One region of the Streptomyces sp. NPDC088706 genome, then DNA from elsewhere that is predicted to be linked to it. Evidence: riboswitches for the same ligand, from Rfam matches in the RefSeq annotation. Region 1 holds a riboswitch; each other region holds the start of a gene.
The links. Region 1 has a riboswitch for cyclic di-AMP ahead of ACIQAK_RS29330 (LysM peptidoglycan-binding domain-containing M23 family metallopeptidase). Riboswitches for the same ligand answer to the same signal wherever they lie in the genome.
Positions count from the first base shown of each region.

Region 2: it holds a riboswitch for cyclic di-AMP, as region 1 does, so the genes downstream of both, ACIQAK_RS15075 (NlpC/P60 family protein) here and ACIQAK_RS29330 (LysM peptidoglycan-binding domain-containing M23 family metallopeptidase) in region 1, are expected to answer to the same signal.
Region 3: it holds a riboswitch for cyclic di-AMP, as region 1 does, so the genes downstream of both, ACIQAK_RS20150 (C40 family peptidase) here and ACIQAK_RS29330 (LysM peptidoglycan-binding domain-containing M23 family metallopeptidase) in region 1, are expected to answer to the same signal.

Region 1 covers NZ_JBIVLW010000019.1:70,886-81,069, reverse strand. Annotated here, with positions in the region: gene ACIQAK_RS29350 (aspartate aminotransferase family protein) at 1-79, shown strand, start outside; gene ACIQAK_RS29345 (XRE family transcriptional regulator) at 144-752, shown strand; gene ACIQAK_RS29340 (DUF6126 family protein) at 796-972, shown strand; gene ACIQAK_RS29335 (tyrosine-protein phosphatase) at 989-1,801, opposite strand; cyclic di-AMP (ydaO/yuaA leader) riboswitch at 2,212-2,370, shown strand; gene ACIQAK_RS29330 (LysM peptidoglycan-binding domain-containing M23 family metallopeptidase) at 2,376-3,326, shown strand; gene ACIQAK_RS29325 (SGNH/GDSL hydrolase family protein) at 3,489-4,316, shown strand; gene ACIQAK_RS29320 (STM4011 family radical SAM protein) at 4,323-5,282, opposite strand; gene ACIQAK_RS29315 (STM4012 family radical SAM protein) at 5,290-6,684, opposite strand; gene ACIQAK_RS29310 (STM4013/SEN3800 family hydrolase) at 6,681-7,493, opposite strand; gene ACIQAK_RS29305 (STM4014 family protein) at 7,522-8,679, opposite strand; gene ACIQAK_RS29300 (STM4015 family protein) at 8,660-9,619, opposite strand; gene ACIQAK_RS29295 (STM4015 family protein) at 9,627-10,184, opposite strand, start outside.
Region 2 covers NZ_JBIVLW010000004.1:407,966-418,149, reverse strand. Annotated here, with positions in the region: gene pcrA (DNA helicase PcrA) at 1-1,446, opposite strand, end outside; cyclic di-AMP (ydaO/yuaA leader) riboswitch at 1,716-1,882, shown strand; gene ACIQAK_RS15075 (NlpC/P60 family protein) at 1,881-3,095, shown strand; gene ACIQAK_RS15070 (C40 family peptidase) at 3,393-4,490, shown strand; gene ACIQAK_RS15065 (GNAT family N-acetyltransferase) at 4,531-5,292, shown strand; gene ACIQAK_RS15060 (response regulator transcription factor) at 5,384-6,079, opposite strand; gene ACIQAK_RS15055 (PspC domain-containing protein) at 6,076-7,371, opposite strand; gene ACIQAK_RS15050 (PspC domain-containing protein) at 7,651-9,000, shown strand; gene ACIQAK_RS15045 (hypothetical protein) at 8,987-9,250, shown strand; gene ACIQAK_RS15040 (DoxX family protein) at 9,157-9,666, opposite strand; gene ACIQAK_RS15035 (hypothetical protein) at 9,782-10,184, opposite strand, start outside.
Region 3 covers NZ_JBIVLW010000008.1:100,567-110,750, forward strand. Annotated here, with positions in the region: gene bioB (biotin synthase BioB) at 1-723, opposite strand, end outside; gene ACIQAK_RS20120 (8-amino-7-oxononanoate synthase) at 868-2,040, shown strand; gene ACIQAK_RS20125 (DUF397 domain-containing protein) at 2,033-2,275, opposite strand; gene ACIQAK_RS20130 (helix-turn-helix transcriptional regulator) at 2,305-3,165, opposite strand; gene ACIQAK_RS20135 (ATP-binding protein) at 3,411-3,842, shown strand; gene ACIQAK_RS20140 (LysR family transcriptional regulator) at 4,099-5,013, opposite strand; gene ACIQAK_RS20145 (LysE family translocator) at 5,087-5,728, shown strand; gene ACIQAK_RS20150 (C40 family peptidase) at 5,783-6,253, opposite strand; cyclic di-AMP (ydaO/yuaA leader) riboswitch at 6,257-6,443, opposite strand; gene ACIQAK_RS20155 (hypothetical protein) at 6,797-7,102, opposite strand; partial or broken gene ACIQAK_RS20160 (ATP-dependent Clp protease proteolytic subunit) at 7,110-7,487, opposite strand; partial or broken gene ACIQAK_RS20165 (ABC transporter permease) at 7,549-7,758, opposite strand; gene ACIQAK_RS20170 (urease subunit gamma) at 8,228-8,530, shown strand; gene ACIQAK_RS20175 (urease subunit beta) at 8,544-8,855, shown strand; gene ACIQAK_RS20180 (urease subunit alpha) at 8,848-10,184, shown strand, end outside.

The DNA of each region.
Region 1 (10,184 bases):
GGACGACGCGCACAGCGGCGGCGGCCTGATGTGGGACTTCGGCCGGACGCTGGTCAAGCAGGCCGTGGCCAACCGCTGACCGCTGATTTTGCCTCCCGGGCAAATAGTTTGCCCGGGAGGAAAGTTCCTGGCCCAATGGAGGCATGAACCCTCCGGACGAAGGGGCGGCCGGCGAACTCCCCGGCGTCGCACCCCGCCTGCGCGATCTGCGCCGGGGCCGCGGTCTCACCCTGGAGACCGCCGCCCAGCGGGCCGGACTCTCCCCGGCCCACCTCTCCCGGCTGGAGACGGGCCGCAGGCAGCCCTCGCTGCCCATGCTGCTCGGCCTGGCCCGCATCTACGGTACGACGGTCTCCGAGCTGCTCGGCGAGCAGCCGCCCGAGCGGGAGGCGGTCATCCGGGGCGGCGCCTTCGAGGGCGCCGAGGCCGACGGCTGGATGTACCGCCGGACGGGCGGTTCCGGCCGCGCCATGCAGGCGCTGCGGGTCCGCGTACCGTACGGCGCCCAGGGCGATCTGGTCCGGGTGCACCCCGGTGAGGAGTGGCTGTACGTCCTCGGCGGGCGGCTGCGGGTCGCGCTGGGGGAGACCGTGCACGATCTGGACCCCGGCGACAGCGCCCACTTCGACTCGCTCACCCCGCACCGGATCGCGGCCCTGGACCGCGGCGGGGCCGAGCTGCTCTTCGTCCACTCCCTGCTGCAGAGCCCCGCGGCCGAGCTCTGCCTCGGCAACGCACTGCGCGCGCGTTGACCCCTTCGTTCCCCCGGCCGCGAGGCCGGCAGAGAGGACCGTCATGTCCGATTCCGAGCACTACGACCCGCTGAGCCCGCGGCGTCCCAGGACCACGCGGGACTCGCAGGAGCGCCGGATGCCGCGCGGTCTCGTGATCAGGCTGCTGGCCTACCTGGTGGTCGGCCATGTGATCGCGGCCTTCCTCTACCTGCTCTTCATGGTGGCAGGGGCCGAGTGAGCGTCCGGCCTGCCGATCAGCCCTGGTCGAGCAGCCGCTCGCGCAGCCGCTCCCGGGTCACGGAGGAGACGTTCAGCCCCTCCGCCAGGTAGCGGTCCGTCGTTCCCCAGGTCTCGTCGATGGCCGCGAACGCCGCCGCCAGGTAGGAGGCCTGCGCTCCGAAGAGCGGGTTCAGGAGCTCCATCACCTCGGCGGACATCCCGGTCTCGGACATGTCCGAGCGCTTCACCTTGTACCGGCGGTGGGGGTCGTTGGACTTGAGGTAGTCCGCCTCGATCGCCTCGCGCTCGACGCCGACCGCGAGCAGCGAGACCGCGATCGACAGACCGGCCCGGTCCTTGCCCGCAGCACAGTGCATGAGGGCGGGCACGCTGTCCTCCGCCAGGGCGTGCAGCACCCGGCTGTGCTCGGCCGTGCGGTCCACGATGGTCGACCGGTACATGTGGATCATGCGCTCGGTGCCCTTGCCGTTCGCCAGGATCGAGCGCAGCTGCTCGATGTTCCCGTCGCGCACCAGCCGCCAGAACTCGGCTCCGTCGGCCGGGTCGGAGAGCGGAATGCTGACATTGCGGACACCGGCCAGCTCGACGTCGTACCCGTCGAGCTGGTGGTCGGCGGAGTTGCGGAAGTCGAAGACGGTGTGCAGCCCGAGCCCGCCGAGGAAGAGCGCGTCCTCGGCGGTGGCGTGCGCCAGGTGGCCGCTGCGGTAGAGCCGGCCGAAGGCGGTGCGCCGCCCGTCCGTGGTGGGGAGCCCACCCACGTCGCGGAAGTTGCGGACTCCGGTCAGTGCGGTCTCGGTCGGCGGGACCTGCGGCACCTGCTGCGTCACGGTGGCTCCTGGAATCTCTGCGTCGGCGCCGCTCTCCGGCGAGGGCGCCCCTGCGACGATACGACATCGGTTCACCAGGCAACCATCAGTGCGCTGACCGGGCGTCAGATGTGGCGCGGGTGCCATGTCCGTATTGGTGTATTTCGCAGAACATGCCCCACTAATGGGGGAGATGGGATTCCCCGGGTGAGCGGGATCATATCCGTGACGGACCGTGGCGGTGGCGCCCGGGCGTTTTCCCGGTATCCGTACGGAAAGCCAAGATCCGTAATCCACGGAGTGTGACGGGAAATCCGGAGCGAAATTGAATCGACCATTCCGGGGTGCATCCGAGGGCTTGTTCCCGTCGTCCTGACTCGTTTACGGTCACCGTCAATCCGGACGGACCGCCTAATCCTGCCGCCGCCCGGAATTCGCATCCACCCACTCACGCGTGGCAGGAGCGGGGGAACCAGGTAAGCCGCCGGCCCGGAGCGATCCGGACCGGCTCGGGGTGAAGTCGCCATCCGGCGGCCGGGCATCTCCAGCTCGAACCCGACAGCTCACCTCGCAGGCGCCGGAGAGGAACCACCCCATGCCCGCAAAGGGTAAGCACCGTCGTCCCAAGTCCGGCCCGATCCACCGCGGCGTCCTCGCCGCGGGCACCGGCGGAGCCGTACTCGCCCTCCCGCTGATGGGCGCCACCGGCGCGCACGCCGCGGAGAAGGCGGCCCCCGCCGCCGCCTCGGCCGCCGCTCAGTCCGCGCCGCAGGCCGCGCCCGTCAAGGCGAAGGCCGCCCCGAAGACGTACTCCGTCGTCTCCGGTGACTACCTCGCCAAGATCGCATCCGAGCACCAGGTCAAGGGCGGCTGGCAGAAGCTGTACCAGGACAACCGCTCGACCGTCGGCGAGAACCCCAGCCTGATCTTCCCGGGCATGAAGCTCACCCTCGGCGCCAAGGCGTCCGGCTCCGCCGCGCCTTCGGAGGCCAAGGAGTCCGCTCCGGCTCCCAAGGCCGCCCCGAAGAAGGCCGAGCCGGCCCCCGAGGCCGCCCCGAAGAAGGCTCCGAAGGCGGACACCGCATCGGCCGACGACTCCGGCACCTCCGCGCAGACCGGCTCCTCCGAGGCCAACGGCTCCGGCTGGTCGGCACCGCTGGCCAGCCCCAACGTCACCACCCAGTACCGTGCCTCCGGCGCCAGCTGGTCCAGTGGCTACCACACCGGCTCGGACTTCCAGGCCGCCTCCGGTACCCCTGTCCTCGCCATCGGACCGGGCACCGTGGTCTCGGCCGGCAACAGCGGCTCGTACGGCAACGAGGTCGTCATCCAGCACGAGGACGGCATGTACTCCCAGTACGCCCACCAGTCCTCGCTCAACGTCTCGGTGGGCCAGACCGTCACCGGCGGCCAGCAGATCGGCCTCTCCGGCTCCACCGGCAACTCCACCGGCCCGCACCTCCACTTCGAGGTCCGCACCGGCCCGAGCTACGGCTCGGACGTCGACCCGATCGCCTACCTGCGAGCGCACAACGTCTCCCTCTGACCCGAGGGCAGCGATAAGTGATCGGGGGGCGGTGCGCGGCGGCGCACCGCCCCTCCGCTTATTCCGGCTTTACCGAAACCTGACCGGGTGGTCTATCTCACCACCCGTCAACCCCGTATTACGGTCGCGTAGGTCACATCGAACCGTGCAGGATATGCGCTTGTGGCAGACGATTCGAGAACCCAGCGACAGAACATCATCGGGTCGTACGCGGCGATCGGGGACAGTTTCACCGAAGGCGTCGGCGACCCCGGCCCCGACGGCACCTTCGTCGGCTGGGCGGACCGGTTCGCGGTTCTGCTCGCCGACCGGCTCCCGGCCCCCGACGCGGCGACGGGCCCCGGCGAGACCCGGCACGGGAACTTCCGGTACGCCAACCTCGCCGTACGCGGACGCCTCCTCGACCAGATCGTCGAGGAGCAGCTCCCCCGCGCCAGGGAACTGGCCCCCGACCTGGTCAGCTTCTGCGCGGGCGGCAACGACATCATCCGGCCCGGCACCGACCCCGACGATCTGGCCGAGCGCTTCGAGCGGGCCGTCGCGGACCTGACCGACGCGGTCGGCACCGTCATGGTCACCACCGGCTTCGACACCCGGGGCGTTCCGGTACTGCGCCACATGCGCGGCAAGATCGCCACGTACAACGTCCACCTGAGGGCCATCGCCGACCGCTACCGGTGCCCCGTGCTCGACCTGTGGTCGCTGCGCTCGGTCCAGGACCGGCGCGCGTGGGACGCCGACCGGCTCCACCTCTCGCCCGAGGGCCACACCCGCGTCGCGCTGCGCGCCGCCCAGGTCCTCGGCCACGACGTGCCGGCCGACCCGGACCAGCCCTGGCCGCCGCAGGCCCAGCGCCGCCCCTTCGACGCGCGGCGCGACAACATCCAGTGGGCGCGGGAGTACCTCGTGCCGTGGATCGGCCGGCGGCTGCGCGGCGAATCGTCCGGCGACCAGGTCGCGGCGAAGCGGCCGGACCTGCTGCCGCTGTAGCCGCCGCTACGCGGACTCCGCCGACGGCCGGGGGACCGCACATCGCCGCGGGTCCGGCAGCAGCGGCAGCGCACGCCGGGACGGGCCCGGTGCCACCGGTCCGTCCGGCGTCGAAGCCGCACCGCGACCGGCCGGTATCCGCTCCAGGACGCCGCCGGCGAACACGTCGTACAGCGGCAGCGTCTCCAGGTGCACATAGCCGATGTGGCAGTCGCACACGGCGAGCGGGCAGGCCCGCGGGGCGAGCGCCCGGCGGTAGCTGCCGTCGTAGAGGTTGCCCAGCTCGGCCTTGACGAAGTGGCAGCGGCGCACCGTGCCGTCACCGTCGACCGAGATCACCGACTCGCCCGTCCGGCAGGGCAGCCCCGCCGAGCGGTGCGGATGCCGGCTGTAGGGGAAGAGCGGGTCCAGCTCGGTCCACCGCTCCGCCTCCTCGTCGGTGTACGTATGCCCCTCGGCGGCGTTGACCCAGAGGTAGACCTCCTCGGGCAGCGCCGCCCGCAGCCGCCGCGCCTCGTCCAGGTGCTCGTCGAACCCCACCACGCCCACGCTGAAGCGGATCCCGCGTGCCGACAGCTCCCGGCACCTGCCCAGGAACCGCTCGTACGGTGTCTGCCCCGGGTGGTACGTACACCAGAGCGCGATCCGCTCCGGGTCGGCGTCCGCCAGCCACGCGGTGCGGCCGCTGAGATTGGTCTGGATGGCGACCCGGCGAATGTGCGGGAGCTGCGACAGCTCGGTCAGCGCGCGCCGGTACCAGGAGCGCACCAGGCCCTCGCCCCACGGCGTGAACAGCACGGAGAGCCGGTCGCCGGTCTGCGCCGCCGCCCACGCGGTGAACCGCTCCAGCGCCTCCCGGTCCGAGGTCAACCGCGCCCGGCTGTCGCGTCTCTTGGCGAACGGGCAGTACGGACAGTCGTAGTCGCACGAGGCCAGCGGGCCCCGGTAGAGGATCGTCAGGTCCACGGGCCGCTCACTTCCGCTCGTACGCGGCCATCGCGGCCCGCACCCCGGGGGAGAACAGCGCGGGCCCCAGCGCGTCCGAGTGCGCCAGGCCCAGCGGGGAGAGCCGCAGCAGGCCCGGCGGCGCGTCGGGGGCCAGCCAGCCCCGGGCCGCGAACCCCTCCAGCTCCGCGGGGAAGTCCTCCCGGGGGTCCGTGCCGAAGCGGGCGCGGTAGTCGTCCACGGGCAGCCCCGGCGCCTGGAGCAGCGACTGCAGGAGATGGCGCCTGCGCGCCTCGGCCGCGTCGACGTACCGGCCGACCTCGGCCCGGGAGAAGTCCTCGGTGGCGGTGAAGCCGTCGATGATGGACCGGATCTCCCGCATGTCCACCGCGTAGTCGAAGGAGTAGTGCAGGGCCGCCGTGTACGAACGGGCCCCGCAGCCCAGCCCGATCATGCCGTCGGTCTGACAGGCGTAGTCCTCGGGGCCCTCCGCGTACTCCCGCGGGGTGTCGGCGCGCCGGAACATCCGCATCGACACCTGCTCGTAGCCGTGCGCCAGCAGATGGTCGCGGCCCACCCCGTACAGCCGCAGCCGCTGCTCGTCCCAGGCGGCCTGCTCCAGGGCCTGTGCCTCCGCACCGGCCGCGGCGCCCAGGCGGTGCAGGCCGGTCAGCGGGCGGACGTACAGCGGGTAGAGATACAGCTCCTCGGGGTGCCAGGCCAGGGCGGCGTCCAGCGAGGTCAGCCAGGTGCGGTCGGTCTGGCCGTCGATGCCGTAGATCAGGTCGATGTTCAGCACCGGTATCCCGGCTTCCCGGATCCGGCCGAGGGCGCCTTCCACCTCGGCCCGGCGCTGCGGACGGACTGCGGCCCGCGCCTCCTCGTCCACGAAGCTCTGTACGCCGATGCTGACCCGGGTCGTGCCCCGGTCGGCCAGCACCGCCAGCCGGTCGGCGGTCGCAGTGGAGGGGGACGTCTCCACGGATAGCGGCACCGCGAGCAGGTCGGCGCCCATCCGCTTCTCAGCGATGTCGCAGAGCCGCTCCAGCTCACCCGCCGTCAGGAAGGTCGGGGTCCCGCCGCCGAACGCCGCCGCGGCGAACCGCACCAGCTCACTGTCGCCGAGCGCGTCCCGCACGGCCACGGCCTGCCGGTCCAGAGCGTCGAGATACCGCGTCGTCAGCTCCTCGGGCGCGCCGATCCGGGTGAAGAGGTTGCAGAAGCCGCAGCGGACCTCGCAGAACGGTATGTGGAGGTAGAGGGAGAGGGCGTTCTTCGGCTCGGCCGCCCACAGCTCGCGCAGCGCGGGCCGGTCCGGCAGAGGGCGGTAGGCCGTCTTGTGCGGATAGGCGTAGACGTAACTCTCGTAGGGCCGGACGGCGGGCGGGCCGGCGGCGGTCGCCGTCGGGGTGCTGGTGGTCATCGGGAGGCCCCCGGTTCGAGGAAGAAGTGGGCGTACGGCACGGTCCAGACGGCTTCGTGGCCGAGCCGGTGGCCGGTGTAGCCGTCGTCGCCGTAGGCGGTGCCGTGGTCGGAGCAGACGATGGCGAAACAGCGGCGGCGGCTGCTCGCCGCGGTGAAGAGCCGGCCGATGTGCCGGTCGACGTACTCCAGGGCGGCGGCGTGGGTGGCCCGGGAGTCGCCCGCCTCGCGGGTCGCGCCCGGGGTGTGGAACCAGTTCGGCTGGTGCAGCGCGGACACGTTGACGAAGAGGAAGAGCCGCTGCTCCTCGGGGAGCCCGGCCACCACCTCCTCGGCCCGGGTCACCTGCTCCTCGAACGAGGTCGGTGATGCGACGCCGAACTCCGGCTCCCAGTGGCTCTCCTGGAACATGCCGGGCAGCACCGCCCCCAGCGGTCCCTGCCGGTTGAAGAACCCGACCCCGCCGACGCACACCGTGCGGTAGCCCTCGGCGGCCAGACCCGACACCAGGTCCGGGGTGTCGAAGACGAAGGTGCCGTCCGCCGTCGTCTCGCTGCCCGCGAAGCGCGCCGCGAACAGCCGCGGATGCGGGCCGGGGGTGGCGGGTGTCGGCAGGAAACCGGCGAACATCGCCTGGTGCGAGGCGTAGGTGAAGCTGCCCGGTGCGTGCCGCTTCTCCCACACGCCGCCGGGCAGATGCCGGGCCAGGTTCGGGATGCGCCCGGCGGCGGCCAGCTCCACGGCGACGTCGTGACGCAGGGTGTCCAGGGTGACCAGCAGCAGGTCATGGCTGCCCACGACCTCGGTCATATCGGGTCGCCCGGGGTCGGGCCCCGGGTCAGGAAGGGGTGGCGGCACGGTCGTTCCTCGCTCGGTCCAGTACGGCGGCGACCTGCGCCGCATAGGTGTCCAGTCCCTCGGCACCGCTGCCCGGCAGACCGGTCAGCCCGGGCAGCAGATCACCGAAGGCGTTGACCTCGCCGACGGCGAAGCGCCGCCAGCCGGCCGCGGGCAGCAGATCCACGCCCACGCACAGCGTCCCGGGGAAGCAGGCGGCGGCCCGCTCACACATCGCCAGCGCCTCGCGCCAGCAGCCGCCCACCGCCGACACGGCGGCCCGGACCTCGTCGAGATCGCCGCGGGCGCCCCCGAGATGGAGGTTGGTCATGGGGGACAGGCTCGTCCGGACGACGGCGTGGGTCGCCCGGCCGCCGACCACCACGATCCGCAGATCGGCGGCCCGCCCCCGCTGGGACGCCTTGGGCAGCCAGCGCTCGATGTGCAGGCCGTCCGGGGCGAGCGCGTCCACGATCGCGCCCACCTCCAGCTCCGTGCTGTACCGGCGGACCCGGAGCGAATTGAACAGCCGCCCCCCGGCGTCCCGTTCCACCGAGGTGCTCGCCCGGACCCGGCCGGGACCCGCGGTCTCCACCGCCAGCACCCCCGAGGCGGACGAGCCGTGGGCGAGCTTCACGAACGCCCGGGGCATCCGGTGCTCCCGCATCAGCGCCCGTACGTCGGACCAGCCCCGCACCTCCGGTGCCCGCGGGCCCGACGTGGGCGAGGCGGGCACCGGGACCGCCGCACCCTCCAGCAGCGCGTGGCAGAGGCGCTTGTCGAAGAGCGCGGCGAGGTCAGCGGGGGAGGCGAGCACCTCGGCACCGGCCGCCGAGGCCGCACGCGCCACCTCGCCCACCGCCGCGAGGAACCCGGCGTACCACCGCGCGGACCCCTCCACCCGGGTCGGGTTCTCGACCCCGCGCAGCAGCCGCTCCACCTCCGCGTCCTCGCCCGGCGAGTCGATCCGCACGGTCTCGCCCGGCGCGAACGCCGCCGCGCCGCCCAGCACCCGGAGCCAGGGCACGACCCGGGCCGGCGGCAGCCTGGCGGCCCGTACGGCCTCCTGGAAGAAGGCGACCCGGCGGTTCTCCGGATTGCCCACCACCGCGAAGCGCGGTCCCCCCTCGCTCCCGGGGCTACTCACTGACGGCGACATAGCGCTCCGGTTCGTCGTCCGGGTCCCCGTAGTCCTCCTCGGCCTCGTCGCCCTCGACCACGGCCGGGACGCACGCGGCCCTGATGCGGTCGAGCACCGGGTCGGTGAGGTAGTGATGGCGCAGGTCGAGCGTGCCGAGGTGGTTCAGGGGCTGCCCGTTCACCAGGGCTTCACCACCCGTGTCACTCAGGGTGCCCATGGACAGGGCGAGGGTCTCCAGTTGGGCGACGACGGGCGCCGACGCCACGGCGGCCGCGATCTCGTCCTGGATCTCGCTGTTCTGCAGACCCAGGTGGCGCAGCCGGGGGAACGTACCGCCCGACAGGATCGGCCGGATGTCGTCGACCGTGGCGTCGCCTCCGTACCACGAGCTGCCGAACCACAGGTCCAGCCGCTCCAGCGCGGGCAGTTCGCTCGCGGCGACCGCCCGCACCAGATCGCCGGGCAGTCCCCCGGACTCGAAGCGCAGCGACCTCAGCGCCGCATGACGGACGGGCCGCAGCCCCAGCCCCTCCTGGCCGCAGCCCCGTACGGTGAACTCCTCCAGCAGCGGCAGCGCTTCGAGCACCGGCGTGATGTCGCACATGCGCAGCCACGACACCTCGCACTCCTCGCCCACCACGTCGGCGAGGAAGAGGCCGCGCAGGGCCGGGAAGCGGTCCGCGTCGGCGATCACCAGATCTCGCACCGGCTCGAACGGCGTGTAGTCCTCACGCCACCAGGGGCCGATGACGAGCGCCCGGACCCGCGTGGTGTCCACCGTGTCCAGGAACCGCTGCCACAGGACGGCGAAGTCCGTCTCCTCGTCGTGGTCGCACTCCAGCCGCCAGGCCACGGTGTCGGCCTCGGGCCTGGCCGACACCGGTGCCGCCCGCGGCGCGAGCGGATGGACCGGCAGCCCGTGGAAGTCGTCGAAATGCGCGATGCGGATGTACGTCATGACGCCCTCACTCCGACACGGCGGTGTAGCGGCCCTCGGCGCCGCGGTTGTCCCACGGCTCGTTCCGCTCGGACAGGTCCACGCGCACCCCGTGCGGCTCCAGCACCGAGCGGACCCGCTGCTCCATCGCCTCGGTGAGGAAGTGGTGGTGGAGATCGAGCTCGTCGAGATGGGTGAGCGGCTGCCCTTCGAGGAGGGCGGCGGCGCCTTCGTCCCCCAGCGTCCCGTCGGACAGGTCGAGGACTTTGAGCTGGGCGACGACCGGCGCCGACGCGACGGCCGCCGCGATCTCGTTCTGCACCTCGCTGTTGCGCAGGCCCAGATGGCGCAGACGGGGGAAGCGGGTGCCCGAGAGCAGTGGCGCGAGGTCCGCCACATCGGTGTCGCCGCCGTAGGCCGAGACCCCCAGCCAGAGGTCCAGCCGCTCCAGCGCGGGCAGTTCGCTGTCCAGCACCCCGCGCACCACCTGGACCGGAAGGCCGCCCGCCTGGATGGTCAGCGCCCGCAGCCGGTCATGCTTCGTCGGCGGGAACACCAGGTCGGTACCGCCCCGCACGCCGAACTC
Region 2 (10,184 bases), on a different contig from region 1:
GGGCACGTTGAGGATGCGGCGCAGCGGGACGGTGTCCTCGGGGTTGGCGAGGACACGGAGGTAGGCCAGGACGTCCCGGACCTCCTTGCGCTCGTAGAAGCGCACGCCGCCGACGACCTTGTACGGCAGGCCGACGCGGATGAAGATCTCCTCGAAGACACGGGACTGGGCGTTCGTGCGGTAGAAGACGGCGACATCGCCCGCCTTGGCGTCGCCCTTGTCCGTCAGCCGGTCGATCTCCTCGGCGACGAACTGCGCCTCGTCGTGCTCGGTGTCGGCGACGTAACCGGTGATGCGGGCGCCACTGCCGGCGTTGGTCCACAGGTTCTTGGGGCGGCGGCTCTCGTTGCGCTCGATGACCGCGTTGGCGGCGGAGAGGATCGTCTGCGTGGAGCGGTAGTTCTGCTCCAGCAGGATCGTCGTCGCGCTCGGGTAGTCCTCCTCGAACTGGAGGATGTTGCGGATGGTCGCGCCCCGGAAGGCGTAGATCGACTGGTCCGCGTCGCCCACCACGCACAGCTCGGCGGGGGCGTCGGCCTCCCCGGCCGGGCCGACCAGCTCGCGTACCAGCGTGTACTGGGCGTGGTTGGTGTCCTGGTACTCGTCGACCAGGACGTGGCGGAAGCGGCGCCGGTAGTGCTCGGCGACGTCCGGGAAGGCCTGGAGGAGGTGGACCGTCGTCATGATGATGTCGTCGAAGTCCAGCGCGTTGGCCTCGCGCAGGCGGGCCTGGTAGAGCGCGTACGCCTGGGCCAGGGTCTTCTCGAAACCATCGGCCGCCTGTCCGGCGAAGGTCTCCTCGTCGATGAGCTCGTTCTTGAGGTTGGAGACCTTGGCGGTGAAGGACTTCGGCGGGTAGCGCTTGGGGTCCAGGTCGAGATCGCGGCAGACCAGGGCCATCAGGCGCTTGGAGTCGGCGGCGTCGTAGATCGAGAACGACGAGGTGAAGCCGAGCTTCTTCGACTCGCGGCGCAGGATGCGGACGCACGCGCTGTGGAAGGTCATGACCCACATGGCGTTGGCGCGCGGGCCCACCAGCTGCTCGACGCGCTCCTTCATCTCGCCCGCGGCCTTGTTGGTGAAGGTGATCGCCAGGATCTGCCCCGGGTGCGTCCCGCGCTCGGCCAGCAGGTGCGCGATGCGGTGGGTCAGCACCCGGGTCTTGCCGGAGCCGGCCCCGGCGACGATGAGCAGCGGGGACCCGGCGTGCACGACGGCGGCGCGCTGCTCGGTGTTCAGCCCATCGAGCAGCGCCGCGGCGTCGATGACCGGGCGCGGGTGGCCGTCCCGGTAGTACCCGTCCCGGGGCGGCGGGGGCGCGTCGAAGACGCCCTCGAAGAGTCCCTCCGGCACCGCTTCGGGTGCGTGGTCCTCGGGGGGCGGCGGCGGGCCGTCCTCCGCGGACTGGAGGCCGGTCAGGAAGTTGTCGTCAAAGAGGCTGCTCATCGCCATCCGAGTCTAGAGGGCCGCACCGACAACCTTCCGTCGAAGCCGGGAAGCGGCCACCGGCACCAGCGCGCCACCCGCACGCAAGGAGAGCGGACGTCCACGTTCCGTGAAGGAGTGCCCGGTCGGAGGGGGTGCGGGACCGCGGACCCGGAAAGGTCACGAAAATGTATCGGGCATATCGCTCCACCTCCTTCCCAGCGGTGCCACGGGTTGGCTAGCGTGCTCGGTCAGGTGATCCGTACCTCCCAGAGACGAACCGCGTCTCACGGTCACCTCTGCCGAATCCGCGCTGCCCTCCCAGCAGTTCGGAACCGGGGACCCACACGCAGAACCGGGGTGAATCGGTCCGTACCCTCGCATCCGGACCGTAGGACAGCCTTCCGTTCCGTCCGAACCCGACAGCTAACCCGGTAGGCGGTCCACGGAAGGAGATGCCGGTCTTGGCATCGCATCGCAAGCCGCGCGCGAAGGTGCGCACCACCACCCCCGCCGTCGGGTTCACGACGGCCGCGCTGGCCTCCGTGACGCTTCTCTCCACGCAGAGCGCGACGGCGGCCCCCGCCGAGCCGAAACCGGCCATCGAGGACGTCCGGAAGAAGGTCGACGAGCTCTACCGGCAGGCGGGCAGCGCGACCCAGCAGTACAACCGCGCCAAGGCCGCCTCCACGGCCCAGCGCACCAAGGTCGACACGCTGCTCTCCGACGTGGCGAAGCGGACCGAGAGGATCAACGAGGCGCGCAGGGAGCTGGGGGCCTACGCGGCCGCGCAGTACCGCACCGGTGGCATCGCACCCACCGCGACCTTCTTCCTGGCGGACGACCCGCAGTCCTACTTCGACCAGAACCAGCTGATGAGCCGGGCGACCGAACGGCAGCAGAAGGCCGTCGACGACTTCCGTACGCAGCAGGCCGCGGTGTCGAGGAAGCGCGCGGAGGCCGTGAAGAGCCTGGAGACGCTCACCGAGACCCAGACCGCGCTCCGCACCGGCAAGCGGAACGTGCAGACCAAGCTGACCGAGGCCCGGTCCCTGCTGTCGAAGCTGACCGCCGAGGAGAAGGCGCGGCTGGCGGAGCTGGAGCGCAAGAAGGAGGCCGAGGCCAAGGAGAAGGCGGAGCGGCTGGCCCGCCGCCAGGCCGCCGAGGCCAAGGAGCGGGAGAAGGCCGAGAAGAAGGCGCGCGAGGAGGCCGCGAAGGAGTCCGGCGGGGACAACGGCTCCGGCTCCGGCAGCGGTACGGGGACGAGCCCGGGCTCCGGTACGGGTACGGGTACCGGGACCGGGGCGGGCAGCGGCTACGCCGCCAAGGCCGAGAAGGTGCTGGCCTTCGCCCGCGCCCAGATCGGGAAGCCGTACGTGTGGGGGGCCTCGGGCCCGTCCTCGTACGACTGCTCGGGGCTGACGCAGGCGGCGTGGCGGGAGGCGGGCGTGACACTGCCCCGGACCACCTGGGACCAGGTGAAATTCGGCACCCGGGTCGCCACCGCCGACCTGCGCCCCGGTGACCTGGTCTTCTTCTACGACGACATCAGCCACGTCGGCATCTACAAGGGCGACGGGATGATGATCCACGCCCCGAAGCCGGGGGCGAACGTCCGCGAGGAGTCGATCTACTCCATGCCGGTCTACGGCAGCGTGCGCCCGGCGTAGTGCCGGGCGCGGGGTGGTCGCCTCAGGGCGGCCGCCCCGGAGCCCAGCCATGGCCGGAGGATCGCCAGGCAGTGGGGCAAGCCTTCGCCGGGGCGTTCGCCGGAACTGGGCGTCGTCCGCCCGAACCTGCCGGAATGATCAGTTCCGGCCTCGCATCTCCGGTCATCCGGCGGCGCCCGGACGTCACATCCGGGCAATAGTTGTCATGGCGAACCTTTTCCGTGCGCCCGGATTAGCGTCCCTGGCGGACCCGTCGGTATCCCCCGGCGGGCAGCCGACAGGAAGGATGCCGCCCCCGTGGCCGCGCACCGGAAATCCGCTCACCGGAAACCCAAGCAGCGCCCGTTCACCGGCCCTGCTGCCCGCACCGCCGCCACCCTGGCGCTCGCCGGGGCCGCCACCGCCACCTCGGCCGCCGGCGCCGGCGCCGCACCCGCCGAGCCCGCTCCCACCGCCGCCCAGGTCCGGGCGAAGATCGACCGGCTCTACCACGACGCCGAGGTCGCCACCGAGAAGTACAACGGGGCGAAGGAGAGGGCGTCCGCCGCCACCAGCGCCGTCGACGCCCTGGCCGACGAGGCCGCCCGCCGCACCGACCGCCTCAACACCGCCCGCCACGCGCTCGGGTCCCTGGCCACCGCCCAGTACCGCACCGGCGCCCTCGACCCCGCCGTACAGCTGGCGCTCTCCTCGGATCCCGACACCTACCTGGAGCGCGCCGCCCACCTGGACCGGGCGGGCGACCGGCAGGCAGGCCTGCTCAGCGGTATCCGGCGCCAGCTCTCCGGCCTCGCCCGGGTCAAGGCGCGCGCCGACCGGGAGACCGAGGCGCTCGCCGCCCGCCAGGCCGAGCTGCGCGAACACCGCACCGCGATCCGCACCAAGCTCGCCGACGCCCGCAGGCTCCTGGCCACCCTCACCGCCGGCGAGCGCGCCGCGTACGAACGCTCGGCCGACGCCGGCCACGGCGGCGGCCCGGCTCAGGCCGACCGCGCGACCGCCCACGCCGACCGTTCGGCCCCCCGCTCCCCGGTCGCCGCCCCCAACTCCCGCGCGGCCCGGGCCGTCGCCTTCGCGCACGGGGCGATCGGCAAGCCGTACGTCTGGGGCGCGACCGGTCCGAACGCCTTCGACTGCTCGGGCCTGACCCAGGCGGCCTGGCGGGCGGCGGGCGTCAGCCTGCCCCGCACCACCTACACCCAGATCAACGCCGGACAGCGGGTCTCCCGCTCCGAACTGGCCCCTGGCGACCTGGTGTTCTTCTACTCCGGGATCAGCCATGTCGGCCTCTACATCGGCGGCGGCCAGATGATCCACGCCCCGCGCCCCGGCGCCCCGGTCCGCATCGCACCCGTCGATCACATGCCTTTCGCCGGAGCGACCCGGGTGGCATAGTCCCCGGCGCCGGACTCCCTCCCGCCGAAGGAACTGTCGCATGACGATGGCGAACGCCGTCCAGGGCTACGCCCGCACGCTCACGCTGCGCTCGCCCACCCACTACCGGGTGGGCCCGTTCACCGTCCGGCACGACCCGGGCTGGGAACTGAAGTACGCCAACTACGCCATCCCCGACCGGGAAGCGGAACCCACGGCGGACGACGTGGCAGCCCTGATCGAGGCGTTCCGGGAGCGGAGGCGGCTGCCGCGCCTTGAGTTCCTGCCCACCTGGGCCCCGGCCGTCGAACCGGCCCTCCTGGCAGCCGGTTTCGCCGTGGAGAACCGGGCTCCGCTGCTCGCCTGCGGCCGCGAGGACCTCCGTGGGCCGAAGCCGGTCCACGGCCTCCGCATCACCGTGCCCGGCACCGAAGCGGAATTCACCGACGCCGCCCGCGTCCAGCACCAGGGCTTCGGCGGCGAGGGCGAACCCGAGCCGGGAACGACCGACTGGTTCCGCGCGGCCGCCACCGGTGACGGGGTCGCCGCCCTGGCCGTCCTCGGCGGCGCGCCGGCCGGGGCGGGCGGCTGCACGGTCGCGGTCGACGGCCTCAGCGAACTGGCCGGCCTCGCCGTAGCCGCCCCCTTCCGCCGCCGGGGCATCGGCGCCGCGCTCACCGCCTGGCTGACGGAACGGGCCCTCGACCTGGGCTGCCGGACGGTCTGGCTGGAACCGGGCGACGCCGACGCGGAGCGGATCTACGCGGGCGTCGGTTACCGCAGGATCGGCGAGAAGGTCAACATCTCGCGGGAAGCCGCCTAGCCCCTCGGGCCCTTCCGGCCCTTCCCGCTCTTCCGGCCCTTCCCGCTCTTCCGGCCCTTTCCGCTCTTCCGGCCCTTCCCGCTCTTCCCGCTCAGACCAGCCGCCGCGCCGTCGCCCATCGCGTCAGCTCGTGCCGGTTGGAGAGCTGGAGCTTCCTGAGCACCGCCGAGACGTGCGACTCCACGGTCTTCACCGAGATGAACAGCTGCTTGGCGATCTCCTTGTACGCGTATCCACGCGCGATCAGCCGCAGCACCTCGCGCTCGCGCTGGGTGAGGCGGTCCATGTCCTCGTCGACCGGCGGGGCGTCCGTGGAGGCGAAGGCGTCCAGGACGAAGCCGGCCAGGCGCGGGGAGAAGACGGCGTCGCCCTCCTGGACCCGGAAGACCGAGTCGACCAGGTCGGTGCCGGTGATGGTCTTGGTGACGTAGCCCCGGGCGCCACCCCGGATCACCCCGATGACGTCCTCGGCGGCGTCCGAGACGGAGAGGGCGAGGAAGCGGACCGGGTTGTCGGCCGCACCCATCAGCGGGGCGCACCGGCGCAGCACCTCGACGCCGCCACCACCGGGGAGGTGGACGTCGAGGAGGACGACCTCGGGGCGGGTCGCGGTGATGACGGTGACCGCCTGGTCGACGTCGGCGGCTTCGCCGACCACTTCGACGCCGGTCTCCTCGGTGCGGCCGATCTCGGCCTGCACCCCGGTGCGGAACATCCGGTGGTCGTCGACGAGCACGACCCGTACCCGTCGCTCCGGGCCCCCGGTGGCTTCGGTGTTCTCGGTCATTCGCTCGCCCTTTCCATCTCCAGCTCGACCTCGGTGCCCCCGCCGGGCACCGAACGCAGCCGGGCGCTGCCGCCGTTGCGCTGCATCCGGCCGATGATTGATTCTCGTACGCCCATCCGGTCGGCGGGAACCTCGTCCAGGTCGAACCCCGGACCCCGGTCCCGCACGGAGACGAAGACCGTCCTCCCCTCCACCTCCGCGAAGACCTGCACGGCACCGCCCTCGCCACCGTACTTGGCGGCGTTGACCATCGCCTCGCGCGCGGCCTGCATCTGTGCGCCCAGCTTGTCGTCCAGGGGGCAGTCGCCGACGACCACGACCTCCAGGGGGACGCCGTGCTTGTCCTCGACCTCGGCGGCGGCCCGCTTCACGGCCTCGGCGAGGGTCTCCGATTCGTCGCCCTCGTCCTTGCCGGTGCCCTCGGGGTTGTACAGCCAGTTCCGCAGCTCGCGCTCCTGGGCGCGGGCCAGGCGTCTGACCTCGCCGCCGTTCTCCGCGTTCCGCTGGATCAGGGTGAGGGTGTGCAGGACGGAGTCGTGGACGTGGGCGGCGACCTCGGCCCGCTCCTGGGCGCGGATGCGCATCAGGCGCTCCTCGGAGAGGTCCTGGGTCATCCGGACCAGGTAGGGGCCGGCGAGCAGGGCGATGCCGGTGAGGACGGCGATGGCGGCGGTCAGGACGTTGCCCAGCTGGGCGGCCGAGCCGCGCACCACCATGAAGACGGCGAGGCCGAGGCCGACGAGGGCGACCCCGGTCAGCGCCCGGGCCAGGTGCAGCAGCCGGCGGCGGCGGCCGACCTCCATCCAGCGGGCCCGTCGCGCGTTGTCCGCCTGGCGCCAGACCAGGACGGAGCCCGCGCCTATGAGAAGCGTCGGCCAGATGTAGCGGTCGGCCTCGCTGCCCATGTCGACGTTGACGACGAAGACCACGGCCCCGACGAGCAGGGCGACGAGCGCGAAGACCTGGCCCGGGTCCGGCTTGCGGAGTCTGCGCCGCCCGTCGGCGGCGGTCTCGAACACCGAGCGCGGGGCGTGGACGCCGCCGACGCCGCCCACCCCGAGGGGGACGACGATCCAGAACACCGCGTACAGCAGGGCGCCCAGGCCGTCGCTGAGGAAGAGCCCGAGGAAGACGAACCGGACCCAGGCGACCGGCAGTCCGAGGTGTCCGGCGAGCCCGCGCGCGACGCCGCCCAGCATCCGCCCGTCGGCGCTGCGGTACAGCTTGCGCAGCGGCGGCTCCTCCGGGTCGGAGGTGAGAGAGCTGGCGGCTCGGGCGGTGGCGGCTGGCATGCCCCGATCGTCACACGCGGCGGGGGCGGGAGGCATCAGGGTAGTCCCCCTGATCGACCCTGAGGATCCCCGCCGACCTGCCCTGGTGCTGCCCCCACCCGCGCCCACCCCCCCCTCCCCGCCGACCGGCCCCGGTACTGCCCCCACCCGCGCCCGCCACCCGCACCCCAGGGGCCGGCGGGTCCCCGCGCCCCCTTGCGGGAAGCCCGGCGCAAAATCAGGGACCGGCCAGGGTAGGCGCGGGTCCCGCCGGGCGGTGCGGGCCGTCACCATGGAGGTATGACCGCTCCCTCGGACGCCGCTCCCGGCGTCGCGCCCCCCGACGCACCCGGACCGCAGCTGCGGCGCAGCCCGCGGCAGAAGGTGGTGGCCGGGGTCTGCGGCGGACTGGGCCGGTACTGCGACGTGGACCCGGTGATCTTCCGGATCGTGCTCGGCGTCCTCTCCGTGACCGGCGGCATCGGCCTGATCTTCTACGGCTTCGCCTGGCTCCTGCTGCCCTGGGAGGGCGAGGAGGAGAACGAGGCGCGCCGGCTGCTGTCGGGCCGGGTCGACGGGGCGTCGCTGGTGGCGCTGCTGCTGGCACTGATCGGCTGCGGGCTCTTCCTGTCGATGCTGGGCAACCGGGGCATGCTGGCGTTCGCCGCGCTGCTGTCGCTGGCCGTCGTCGGCTGCTCGGTGTGGACGCAGTCCCGTAGGACTTCGGCGCCGGAGGATGCGGGGGCGCCGCGCGGCGCCCCCGTGGCCGCCCCCGTCCACCCGCACTCCGGCGGCCTCGGTACGCCCCCGCCGGAGGTGAAGGCGCCGCCGACGCCGGGCGGCCCGTCGTGGTGGCGGGACCCGATCATCAAGGACGGCACGACGGGGCCGGTCAGCTCGGGCTATCTGTGGGGTCCCCCGGACACCGACGTGGGGTCGGCGCAGGCCGAGGTGCGGGCCGGGCGCCCCAGCGCGGACGCCCCGTTCCGGCCGCCGGCTCCGGCGCCCGCCGCGCCGGGGCCGCGCTCGCTCGGCGGTCTCGTCTTCCTGGCCGCGCTGGTGGCGGGCGGTCTGGGCACCGGGCTGAGCTGGGAGCAGCAGCCGCTGGGGACGGCGCTGCAGATCGGGCTGGTCGCCGCCCTCGTGGTGTTCGGGCTCGGCCTGCTGGTCTCCTCGGTACTGGGACGGACCGGTGTGGGCACGGTGACGATGGCGGTGATCACGGCGGTGCTGCTGGCGGGCGCGACCATGCTGCCGAAGGAGATCAGCACCGACTGGGGCCGTCAGGAGTGGCGCCCGGCCCAGGTCTCCGCCGTCCAGCAGCGGTACGAGCTGGGCAGCGGCGACGCCCGGCTGGACCTGTCCGGGGTGGTGGTCCCCCGGGGCGGGACCGTGCGCACCCGGCTGGAGGTCGGGGCCGGGCGGGCGGCCGTCGTCGTCCCGAGGGACGTGACCGTGAAGGTGCGGGCCGAAGCCGGTCTCGGGGAGATCCGGCTGGAGGAGGGGCAGCGGGTCCAGGTCCGCGTCAACAGCGACCGGACCTCGCAACGTACGCTGCCGCCGCCCAAGGGCAGCAAGCCGGCCGGGACGATCGAGCTGGAAGTGGAAGTCGGCGTCGGAGAGGTGGAGGTCAGCCGTGCTGCGTCATGAGTTCCGGCCCGGGCGGGCGGTGGCGGGCCTGGCGATGCTGGCCCTGGCCGGGGGGTACGCGGCCGACGCGGCCGGGGCGTGGGAGGTCCCGTGGACCTTCTTCCTCCTGGTCCTCCTCGGCGGCCTGTGGCTGGCCGCCACGGCGACCTGGGCCGCCTACCTGCTCCGGCGCCGCCGTGACGTGAGGAAGGCGTCGGCGGAGAGCATCGGGGCGCCCGCGAGCACCAGGGGCAGCCACGCCATCAAGTAGGGCAGGTCGTTGCCGTAGTAGTACGGGGTCGCCTGCCAGCTCACCGTCAGCCACAGGCTCAGGGAGATCAGCGCGCCGCCGAGCGCGGCGAGCCGGGCCCAGAGGCCGACGAGGGTGCCGAGGCCGACGAGGAGTTCGCCGACCGCGATGGCGTGACCGAACCCTTCGGGGCTCTTGAGCGCCAGGTCGACGAGGGCGGGGACCGCGGAGGAGTCGCGGACCCCGCGCATCATCTCGCCGATGGAGCCGGGGCCGGTCGCGGAGAGGAATCCGCTGTCCGTCAGCTTGTCGAGCCCCGCGTAGACGAAGGTGACGCCGAGGAAGATCCGCAGCGGCAGCAGGGCGTACTCGCGCGCCCGCTCGCGCAGCCCTTTCGGCTCGCCCGGACCGTACGAACCGCCGCCGTAACCGTTCATCACCGCTGCCCCGCTTCCCGAAGTCCCGTCACCTGACCATACGTACGCCTGTACGGCGCCGCTCACCAGGGCTGCGAAGCAATCGGGGCGGGCGACCGGAGGACCAGGACAGCCGTCAGTCCGTGACGTCGATCGGGCAGCGGTCGGTCTCCACCCCGGCGGCCGTGACGACCTGGACGTCCACCGTGCCCGGCTCGACCTCGACCGGGACCGGGACGGTGAGCACGGTGTCGGTCGGGTTGGCGAAGCCGCCGGCGACCGGGATCAGCGGTACGTGGACGTGGACCGTGCCGATCCGTACGACGAGCCGGGCCAGCCGGTCGGGGCTGCCCGCGCCGGGCGGTACGAAGCCCGCGCCCCGGATCTCGATGTCGTCGCCGGTCCGGATCGGGGCGTCCAGGTCCCCGGCCTCCCGGGCCCGCACCACGGACAGCACGACGGGACGACCGCCCTCCGCGTACTTCCCCGCGAAGTAGGTGGCCGCCGAGACCGCCACCAGCAGGGCGAGGCCCCACGGC
Region 3 (10,184 bases), on a different contig from region 1:
CCCCTCGAACGGGATCAGGAAGTTCACCGGCACCGAGTCCGGATCCAGGTCCCGCAGCGCGAACACGACGTCGACCAGGTCCTTGTCGCTCTCACCCATCCCGGCGATCAGCCCGGAACACGCCGAAAGACCGGCGGCCTGGGCCTGCTGCACGGTCTCCACCCGGTCCGCGTAGGTGTGGGTGGTCGTGATCGCCCCGTACGTCTCCTCGGACGTGTTGAGGTTGTGGTTGTACGCGTCGGCACCCGCCGAACGCAGCCGCTCGGCCTGTCCGTCGGAGAGCAGGCCGAGACAGGCGCAGACCTCGACGCCCTCGTTCTCCTCCTTGATCGCCTCGATGGTCTTGGTGACCCGGTCGACGTCCCGGTCCGTCGGCCCGCGCCCGCTCGCCACCAGGCAGACCCGCTTGGCCCCGCCGGCCACCCCGGCGGCGGCGGCCTTCGACGCCTCGTCCGGCTTCAGCCAGGTGTACTTGAGGATCCCGGCCTTGGAGCCGAGCCGCTGCGAGCAGTACGAGCAGTCCTCGGGGCAGAGCCCCGACTTCAGGTTGACCAGGTAGTTGAGTTTGACGCGCCGCCCGAACCACTGGCGGCGTACCTTGCCCGCGGCGGCCACCACGTCGAGCAGGTCGTCGTCGGAGGTCGCCAGCACGGCGAGCGCTTCTTCGCGGGTCGGCAGTGCGCGCCGCAGCCCCTTGTCCACCAGCGTGTTCAGCAGGTCCATGAAAGATGATCCTGGCTTACGGCACCACCTCCAGCCAAGGAGGAACCGGACAGGAGACGCGGGTGAGGGTGTGTGTATTGCCACACCCTGACCTGCTGCGCACCCCGCTAGGGTCTGTGAGCTGCCTACAAAAGGGACCGTCCTATGTCCTTCGCCCCGCCCTCCTCCCCGTTCGACTGGATCGACGACGAGGCCCGCCGCCGGGCCGAGGCCGGACTCGTCCGGGCCCTGCGCCCGAGGAGTGCGGAAGCCGAGCTCCTCGACCTGGCGAGCAACGACTACCTGGGCCTGACCCGGCACCCCGAGGTCACCGCCGCCGCGGCCGGCGCCGCCCACCGCTGGGGTGCGGGCGCGACGGGTTCCCGACTGGTCACCGGCACGACCGCGCTGCACACCGAACTCGAACGGGAGCTCGCCGACTTCTGCGGCTTCGAGGCGGCCCTCGTCCTGTCCTCCGGTTACGCGGCCAACCTCGCGGCCCTGACCGCGCTGTCCGGGCGCGGTTCGCTCATCGTCTCCGACGCCGGTAACCACGCGTCCATCGTGGACGGCTGCCGACTGTCCCGCGCACAGACCGCGGTCGTCCCGCACGCCGATCCGGACGCGGTGGCCAAGGCGCTCCAGGCCCACGAAGGGCGGGCGCTCACCGTCACCGACTCGGTCTTCTCGGTCGACGGGGACGCGGCACCGCTGTCCGCGCTCGCCGGGGTCTGCCGCGCCGCGAACGCCGCCCTCGTCGTGGACGACGCCCATGGCCTCGGGGTCCTCGGCGACGGCGGACGCGGCGCCCTCGCCGCCGCCGGACTGGCGGGCGGCGAGGGCGTCGTCGCCACGCTCACCCTCTCCAAGTCGCTGGGCAGCCAGGGCGGAGCGGTCCTGGGGCCGGCCCGGGTCATCGAGCACCTGGTCAACACGGCCCGGACGTTCATCTTCGACACCGGCCTGGCCCCGGCCGCGGCGGGCGGCGCACTGGGCGCCCTGCGGCTGCTGCGCCGGGAACCGGCACGGGCGGCCAGGGCCGGGGAGGTCGCCGCCGCGCTGTACGGGCGGCTCACCGCCGCCGGGCTGACCGCGGTCCGGCCCGACGCGGCGGTCGTCTCCGTCCGGGCACCCTCGGCGGACGCGGCCGTGCGGTGGGCGGCCGACTGCCGTACGGCCGGGGTCTCGGTGGGCTGCTTCCGCCCGCCGTCGGTGCCGGACGGCATCTCCCGGCTGCGGCTGACCGCGCGGGCGGACCTGACCGAGGAGCAGATCCACGCCGCGGTGGCCACGGTCGCCGCCACCGCTCCCCGGGAGGCCCTGACCCCGGTCAGCTGACCGGGTGCCGCCCCAGTCCGGCCACGAAGGTGGTCCAGGCCGGCGCGGAGAAACGCAGCGGTGGCCGTTCCGCGTCCTTGGAATCGCGTACGGCGAGGAGCGCGCCGCCGGCGTCGGGGCCTGCGAGCCGCGCGGTCTCCACGCAGTTGTTCATCCCGGTGGAGCGGCTGCTGCGGCGCCACCGGAGTGGCTCCGCGGTGCGCTGTGAGGCGTGCGGTGCGAGACGGTCGGACATGGTGCCCCCCTCGGGCGGAGTCGGACGTCCTATCGAAAGCCGCTGCGGATCGCGGCCATGAGCTCCAGCGATCGGTCCGGCGTCAGTGCGTGCGCCTGCAAGGTGCGGAAGGCCGAGCTGTACGCCTCAAGGTCTTCTTTCCGCTCCAGATAGAGGCTACTCGTCAAGTGGTCAAGGACGACCACATCCAGATCAGAAATGTTCGGAAAGGAGAAGATAACGAAAGGGCAGGTGAGTCCGACATACCCGCCGACGGAGAAGGGCAGCAACTGTAGTTGCACATGCGGGAGTTGTGCCGCCTGCGTCAGATGGTGCAGCTGATCCCTCATCACCTCGGGCCCGCCCACCTCCCGGCGCAGCACCGCCTCGTCCAGCACGGCGGTGAACCGCAGCGGCGGGTCCGCGCGCAGCACCCTCTGACGGGTCAGCCGCACCTCGACCAGGGAGTCGAGGTGGTCCGTCGGCAGCCCGTCGAGGGAGGCCCGGGTCACCGCCCGCGCGTATCCGGCCGTCTGGAGCAGCCCCGGCACCACCGAGGTCTCCAGGGTCCGCACCGTACCGGCCTGGGACTCCAGGCTGATGAAGTCGCGGTACTGGGGCGGGATCAGCCCCCGGTACGCGTGCCACCACCCCGCGCCGCCGCCGCCGGCCGACCCCGCGAGCACTTCGAGCAGCGCCCGCAGCTGCGTGTCGCGCACCACGTAGACGTCGAGCAGCCGCGTCACGTCGCCCGGGCTGACCCCGCTCGCGCCGGTCTCGACGCGGCTCACCTTCGACTGGTGCCAGCCGAGCAGGCGCGCCGCGTCCCTGCTGGTCAGTCCGGCGGCGTGCCGCAGGCTCCGTAACTCCTCGCCGAGCTTCCGTCGCCGGACGACGGGGCCGTGCAGCATCCAGGTCTCCTCGCGCTGTGCGGAACGGGACGGGTCCGACACGCACCGCCGGGTTCGGACCCGCAGAGGGGTCAGTGTGCCCGCCGTCCGGGGTGCACAGGACCCGAATTCACCGCTTCGAGCGACAGATATATGCATATCTTGGTCGAACATCGTTACAGCCAGCTTCAACAGTGGCACTCTGGCGCGAAGCACCATCCTGGCCGACCGCCCGTCGGCCGGGGCGCGAAAGGGACGGCGTCGCCATGGCAGACCATCAGGAAGCAACCGTCACCCTGCCGAGCGATCCGGTCTCGGTCTCCTCGGCCCGTACATATGTGGCCAGGACCTTGGCCGAATGGGGCCTCTCGGAGGACACCGAACTCGCCGACACCATCCGGCTGATCATCTCCGAGCTCGCCACCAACGCGGTCCAGCACACCTTCGGCCTGTCACCGACCTTCACCGTGGATCTGCGCCTCGAACGCGACGAGGAGCTGCGCCTCGGTGTGACGGACAGTCACCCCCGTTGGCCGCAGAAGCTGCCCGCCGCCGTCCGCCAGGACAACGGGCGGGGCATGGTGATCATCCGGGCGCTGGCCAAGGAGTACGGCGGTCGGCTCACGGTCGTCCCCACGGCCGAGGGCGGTAAGACGGTCTGGATCGAGCTGCCCTGGGCGGTGCCGGTCCAGGGCTGAGGCACGGGCCGGCCGTGGGAGGAGGACACCCGGGGGACGGTGGACAGGTGGGCGGCGGCCGGGGACGGCAGACGGTCGGGCGGCCCGGGGACGACACACAGGCGGGCGGCCCGGGGGCGGCAGACAGGTGGGCTGCGGCCGGGGACGGCAGACAGGTGGGCTGCGGCCGGGGGCGGCAGACAGGCGGCCCGGGGACGATACACAGGCGGGCGGCCCGGGGACGACACACAGGCGGGCGGCCCGGGGACGACCGGGCCTAGCGCGCCGCCCCCCGGCCGAACCCGCTCCGCAACAGTGCGAGCAGGGTCGCCGCCGCGGCCGTCGCCCGGTCGCCGCGGTGCACCACGGAGATCGTCCGGCGGAACTCCGCGGGCTCCAGCCGCCGCACGGCCAGCGGCGTGGATGACAGCGAGGCGACCATCTCCGGCACCACCGCCACGCCGAGCCCCGCGCTGACGAGCGCGCACACCAGCGCATAGCCGGGCGACTCGCACACCACCGCCGGTGCGGCGCCGGCCGCCGCCAGCGCGCTCTCCACCCCGCGCCGGGGCGGATGCGCCGGAGCGCTGCTGATCAGCGGCCGGCCCGCCAGCTCGGCGACCGGCAGCCGCCCGGAGCCTTCGGAGAGCCGGTGCCCGACCGCGGTCGCCAGCACCAGCTCCTCCACCAGCAGGGGTTCCAGGACGACGCCCGGGGGCGGCGGCTCGGCCACCGCCGGTTCGTACGTGTGGGTCAGCGCCAGGTCCACCTCGCCCGCGGTGACCGCGGCGATCCCGCCCGGCGGCTCGTACTCCGTGACGGCCAGCTCCACGTCCGGGTGGGCCCGCCGGAACGCGCTCAGGACCGGTGGCAGCAGATGGACCCCGGCCGTCGTGAACGTCCCCACCCGCAGTCGGCCGCCGGACAGCCCGGCGAGCTGCGCCAGCTCGTGCCGCGCCTGGTCCAGTTCGTCCAGCACCCGCCGGGCCCGCCCCGCCAGCAGCTCACCGGCCGCCGTCAGCCGCGCCCCGCGATGGTGGCGCACCAGCAGCGCCGCCCCGGCCTCGCGCTCCAGCTTGGCCAGCTGCTGGGAGAGCGCGGGCGCGGTGTACCCCAGGTGGGCGGCGGCCCGTGTGATCGATCCGGTCTCGGCGACCGCCACCAGTGCGGCGAGCCGCGTCGGGTCGTACATGAAGCGTTCCTTTAGGCAGACCCAGAAGATTGCAAGTACACGCTGAAGGCTCCGCCGGTCCAGGCTGGACCCCATGGACGCACAACTGATCGCCTTCACCGGGATCGCCGCCGGTATGGTCGCGCTGCCCGGCGCCGACTTCACCGTCGTCGTACGCAACGCCCTGGCCTCCCGCAGCGCCGGTCTGGCCAGCGCGCTCGGGGTCGCCGGAGGACTGCTCGTGCACACCGCGCTCGCCGTGGCGGGGCTCGCCGCGGTACTGGTGACGGTGCCCGTGCTCTTCCGCACCGTCCAACTGCTCGGCGGCGCGTACGTGCTGTACCTCGGGATCAGCGCGCTGTACGCGCTCCGGCGCAGGGTCCCGGAGCCGGGCCGTGCGCCGGACCGGGTACGGCCGGAGGCGCCCGGGGAGTTCGGGCGCGCGCTCCGGCAGGGGTTCCTGACCAACGCGCTCAACCCGAAGGCCCCGGTCCTCTTCCTCAGCCTGCTGCCGCAGTTCGTCCCGGCCGGGCAGCCGCCGCTGCCCAGGACGCTGCTGCTCGCCGCCCTCGTGGTGGCGCTCGCCCTGATCTGGTTCCCGGCCGTCGCCCTGCTCGTGGACCGGCTGGGGCGATGGCTGCGCCGGCCGCGTACCGCGCGGGCGATCGAGGGCGGCAGCGGCGTGGCGCTCACCGGACTCGGGCTGGTGCTGGTGACCGGGCCCCTCCTGCGCTGAGACGCGCCGAGGGGGCCCGTACCGTCCGCGCGGGAGGAGCGTCCGGTCGGCGGGTCAGCGGACCCGTCCGTACCAGACGCTCTTGGACCAGATCTTCGCCTTGCGCACCACGTCCCCGGATTTGGGGGAGTGCCAGATCTTCCCGCCCCCGGCGTAGATGCCCACGTGGTAGACGCTGCGCCCGGAATGGAAGAAGACGAGGTCACCGCGTTTGCGCTGCGACTTGGAGATATGGCGGGTCTTGTTGTACTGCTGCTGTGCGGTGCGGGGAAGCTTCTTCCCGACCTTCTTGAACGAGTAGAGAGTCAGCCCCGAACAGTCGAACCGACTGGGGCCGGCGGCCCCGTACTTGTAGGGAGCCCCCTTCTTCGACGCGGCGACCTTGAGCGCCTTCGTCGAATGGGTGGCGGCCTCGGCATCGTTGACCAGGCCGGGCGCCAGCATGGCGGACGTCACGGCAAAGGTGAGTACCGAGGCCGTGCCGACCCGGGTGAACAGAGACGGGACATGAACCTGCGCAGACATGCGCAACCCTTCGTCAGCCGCCTGTGAAGGATGACCTGTCGGGTTCGGGCTGGCGAAGTTGCCCGGCCGCGTGACGCGGCTTCACCCCGAGGGCTTCCCGGTCTCCCGGTCGGCCCGTTGTGCTCGGGTCCTCCACTCCTGCCGATCCACTCCTGTCGACCAGTCATCCGGGAGGCGGCAGGACTCGGCGTCCACCCGGACCGCCCCGCCGCGGCGGCGGGGGCTTGTCGTCCCAGGGATCTTGACTCACGAAGTGCCGGATTTCCGAGTCGAAACAGTGATTTGTGAGTCTACTCACCACTGATCCGTTCGGGTGGAGAGGGCGGATTCGCGCCCGCCGACGGGCCGGGCGCACGCCCTTGTACCAGCGACGAAAGGACGCATTTCGAGTACGCATCGCGCGCCGAACGCAAGTTGAACCATCGCTCACACGGGTGATCGCCTACGCCGAACGAGCGAGGAAAATCGATGGCGGGACCGGGCGTGTCGTGTGGCGCGGTGACCGGTTCGCTCCCGTATCGCGCTCCCGGCGCGCGGAGCGGGTCAGTTCGGCGTCGGTGGCATGGCGACCCGGCCCGCCCGCCGCTCGCCGTCCAGCACCCGCAGGGCACGCGCCAGCGTCGCCGCGTGGATCTGCCGCTCGCCCCGCTCGTGCATCAGGGCCAGCGCGTCGCGCAGCGCCGCCGCCCGGGAGGCCAGGGCCTGCGCGGCCCGCAGGGCGCTGTAGGTGTCGCTGCCGCGTGCCGGGTTGATGCGGCCCACCTGGTCCAGGACCGCCAGGTAGCAGTCGATGAACTCACCCTCGGCGCGGGTCAGTGCGGGCAGGGGCGGGAACTCCGTCGGTTCCATGGGCTGTTCACCTCGCGTCGTGCGGCGGCTGGGAGAGCTTGCGGTCCACGACGCGGTCCACCAGCCCGTGGCCGCGAGCGGCTGCCGCGTCGAGGACGGTGTCGCGCTCGATGTCGGCGGCGACCCGCTCGGCGGTCCGGTCCGTGTGCCGGACCGGCATATCCGTGAACAGCTCGCGGGTGCGGCCCAGTTCGCGTGCGTGGATCTCCAGGTCGGACGGCTGACCCCGTACCGGCTCGGCCGGCGCGGGTTGCTGAATGACTACCCGCGCGCCGGGCAGGGCATGTCGCCGCCCCGGACAGAACGTCTCCACCTCGCACGTCGGATACCGCATCGTGTCGTGGACCGCAGCCATCGCCCCGAACGAGCCGCCGGGGCAGTGCAGGCCGAAGCGGCGCGTACGCCGCGTCAGAAACGTACTGAACGTACAGACCGTACTGAACGTACAGACCGTACTGAACGTACAGAGCAAGGAGAGGGGATTCTCGCTGAGAGCCGCCGTCGAAGAACGCGACCGAGCGCAGAAGTGATCCGCCCGCGCCCGGCGGCAGCCACTGGCCGATCGCGCCGACCGGCTCGGGCAGCAGCCGGGGGGCGCTGGTGACCCCGGAGAAGGAGTTGCCCAGCAGGATCATCAGCAGCGCGCCGAGGCCGAGGAGGCCTTCGCCGACATCCGCGCCGCCTTCGACGGTGCCACGCGCACCACGCCGCCGCCCGCCCCGGACGTGCTGCTCAGCGGGGTGCTCGGGGGCTGTTCGGGGGAGCGGTGCACGGTCTGGAGCGGCGTACGGTCGCCTCGCTCATCGTGCGGGTATGGTCCGAGACCCTCCGGGACGAGCGGCTCGCGGCCCTTCTGGAAGAGGGGTACGCCGGTATACGGCCCACGGCTTCATCGTGCCGGAGGCGCTCCTCGGGGACGTACGGCGTGACGTGCCGGAGAACGGCTTGCGCGGGCCGATGTCCATGGGCCCGCAAAAGGCCAGTTAACGCAACGGAAAAACTTCCGCCCTAACGTGCAATACCTGGTCGCGTGGGCCAGCTACCCCGTTCAACGAACTGTTGAACGGGGATAGGGTCCCGCTGCGCCCGGAGGCCGTACCTGGCGGAAGACGATGAGGTGGAAGCGTGCAACTGACCCCGCACGAGCAGGAACGCCTGCTCGTCCATGTGGCTGCCGATGTGGCCGAGAAGCGCCGGGCACGCGGGCTGAGGCTCAATCACCCCGAGGCCGTCGCCCTGATCACCGCCCATCTGCTGGAAGGCGCCCGCGACGGCCGTACGGTCACCGAGCTCATGGCGTCCGGCCGCAAACTGCTCACCCGGGACGAGGTCATGGAGGGCATCCCCGAGATGCTCCACGACGTCCAGGTCGAGGCCACCTTCCCGGACGGCACCAAGCTCGTCACCGTCCATGACCCGATCGTCTGACGGGGCCGCGCCGATGATTCCCGGAGAGATCCTGTACGGGGACGGGGGCATCGCCCTCAACGAGGGGCGCCCCGTCACCCGCCTCACCGTCCTCAACGCCGCCGACCGCCCCGTCCAGGTCGGCTCCCACTACCACTTCGCCGAGGCCAACCCCGGGCTCGAATTCGACCGGGTGGCCGCCCACGGGCTGCGGCTGCACATCGCGGCCGGTACGGCCGTCCGCTTCGAACCCGGCATCCCCGTCGACGTCGAACTCGTCCCCCTCGCCGGCCGCCGCGTCGTCCCCGGCCTGCGCGGCGAAACCGGAGGTGCGCTCGATGCCTGACCTCAACCGGGCCGTATACGCGGACCTCTTCGGGCCCACCACCGGCGACCGCGTCCGCCTCGCCGACACCGACCTCTTCGTCGAGATCGAGGAGGACCGCTCCGGCGGCCCCGGACACGCCGGCGACGAGGCGGTCTTCGGCGGCGGCAAGGTGATCCGCGAGTCCATGGGCCAGGCCCGCACCACCCGGGCCGAGGGCGCACCCGACACCGTCGTCACCGGCGCGGTCGTGATCGACCACTGGGGCATCGTCAAGGCGGACATCGGCATCCGCGACGGCCGCATCACCGGCATCGGCAAAGCCGGGAACCCGGACACCATGGACGGCGTCCACCCCGACCTGGTGATCGGCCCCGAGACCGAGATCATCGCGGGCAACGGCAAGTTCCTGACGGCGGGAGCGGTCGACGCGCACGTCCACTTCATCTCGCCGACCCTCATCGACCAGGCCCTCGCCAGCGGCATCACCACTCTCGTCGGCGGCGGCACCGGCCCCGCCGAGGGCACCAAGGCCACCACCATCACCCCCGGCCCCTGGCACCTGGCCCGGATGTTCGAGGCACTGGAGACCTTCCCCGTCAACATCGGGCTGCTCGGCAAGGGCAACACCACATCCCGCGACGCCATGTACTCCCAACTGCGCGGCGGAGCACTGGGGTTCAAGATCCACGAGGACTGGGGCGCCACTCCGGCCGCCATCGACGCCTGCCTCACCGTGTGCGAGGAGACCGGCGCCCAGCTCGCCATCCACACCGACACCCTCAACGAGGCAGGGTTCGTCGCCGACACCCTCGCCGCCATCGCCGGGCGCTCCATCCACGCGTACCACACCGAGGGTGCGGGCGGTGGGCACGCGCCCGACATCATCACCGTGGTCTCGGAGCCGTACGTCCTGCCGAGCTCGACCAACCCGACTCGGCCGCACACCGTCAACACCATCGAGGAACACCTCGACATGCTGATGGTCTGCCACCACCTCAACCCGGCCGTCCCCGAGGACCTCGCCTTCGCGGAGTCCCGCATCCGGCCCTCCACCATCGCGGCCGAGGACATCCTGCACGACCTCGGCGCCATCTCGATCATCTCCTCGGACTCCCAGGCGATGGGCCGCATCGGCGAGGTGATCCTGCGGACCTGGCAGACCGCGCACGTCATGAAGAAGCGGCGCGGTGCCCTCCCCGGGGACGGGGCGGCGGACAACCACCGGGTCCGTCGCTATGTCGCCAAATACACCATCAACCCGGCCGTCGCCCAGGGCCTGGACCGGGAGATCGGCTCGGTGGAGACCGGCAAGCTCGCCGACCTCGTGCTCTGGGACCCGGCGTTCTT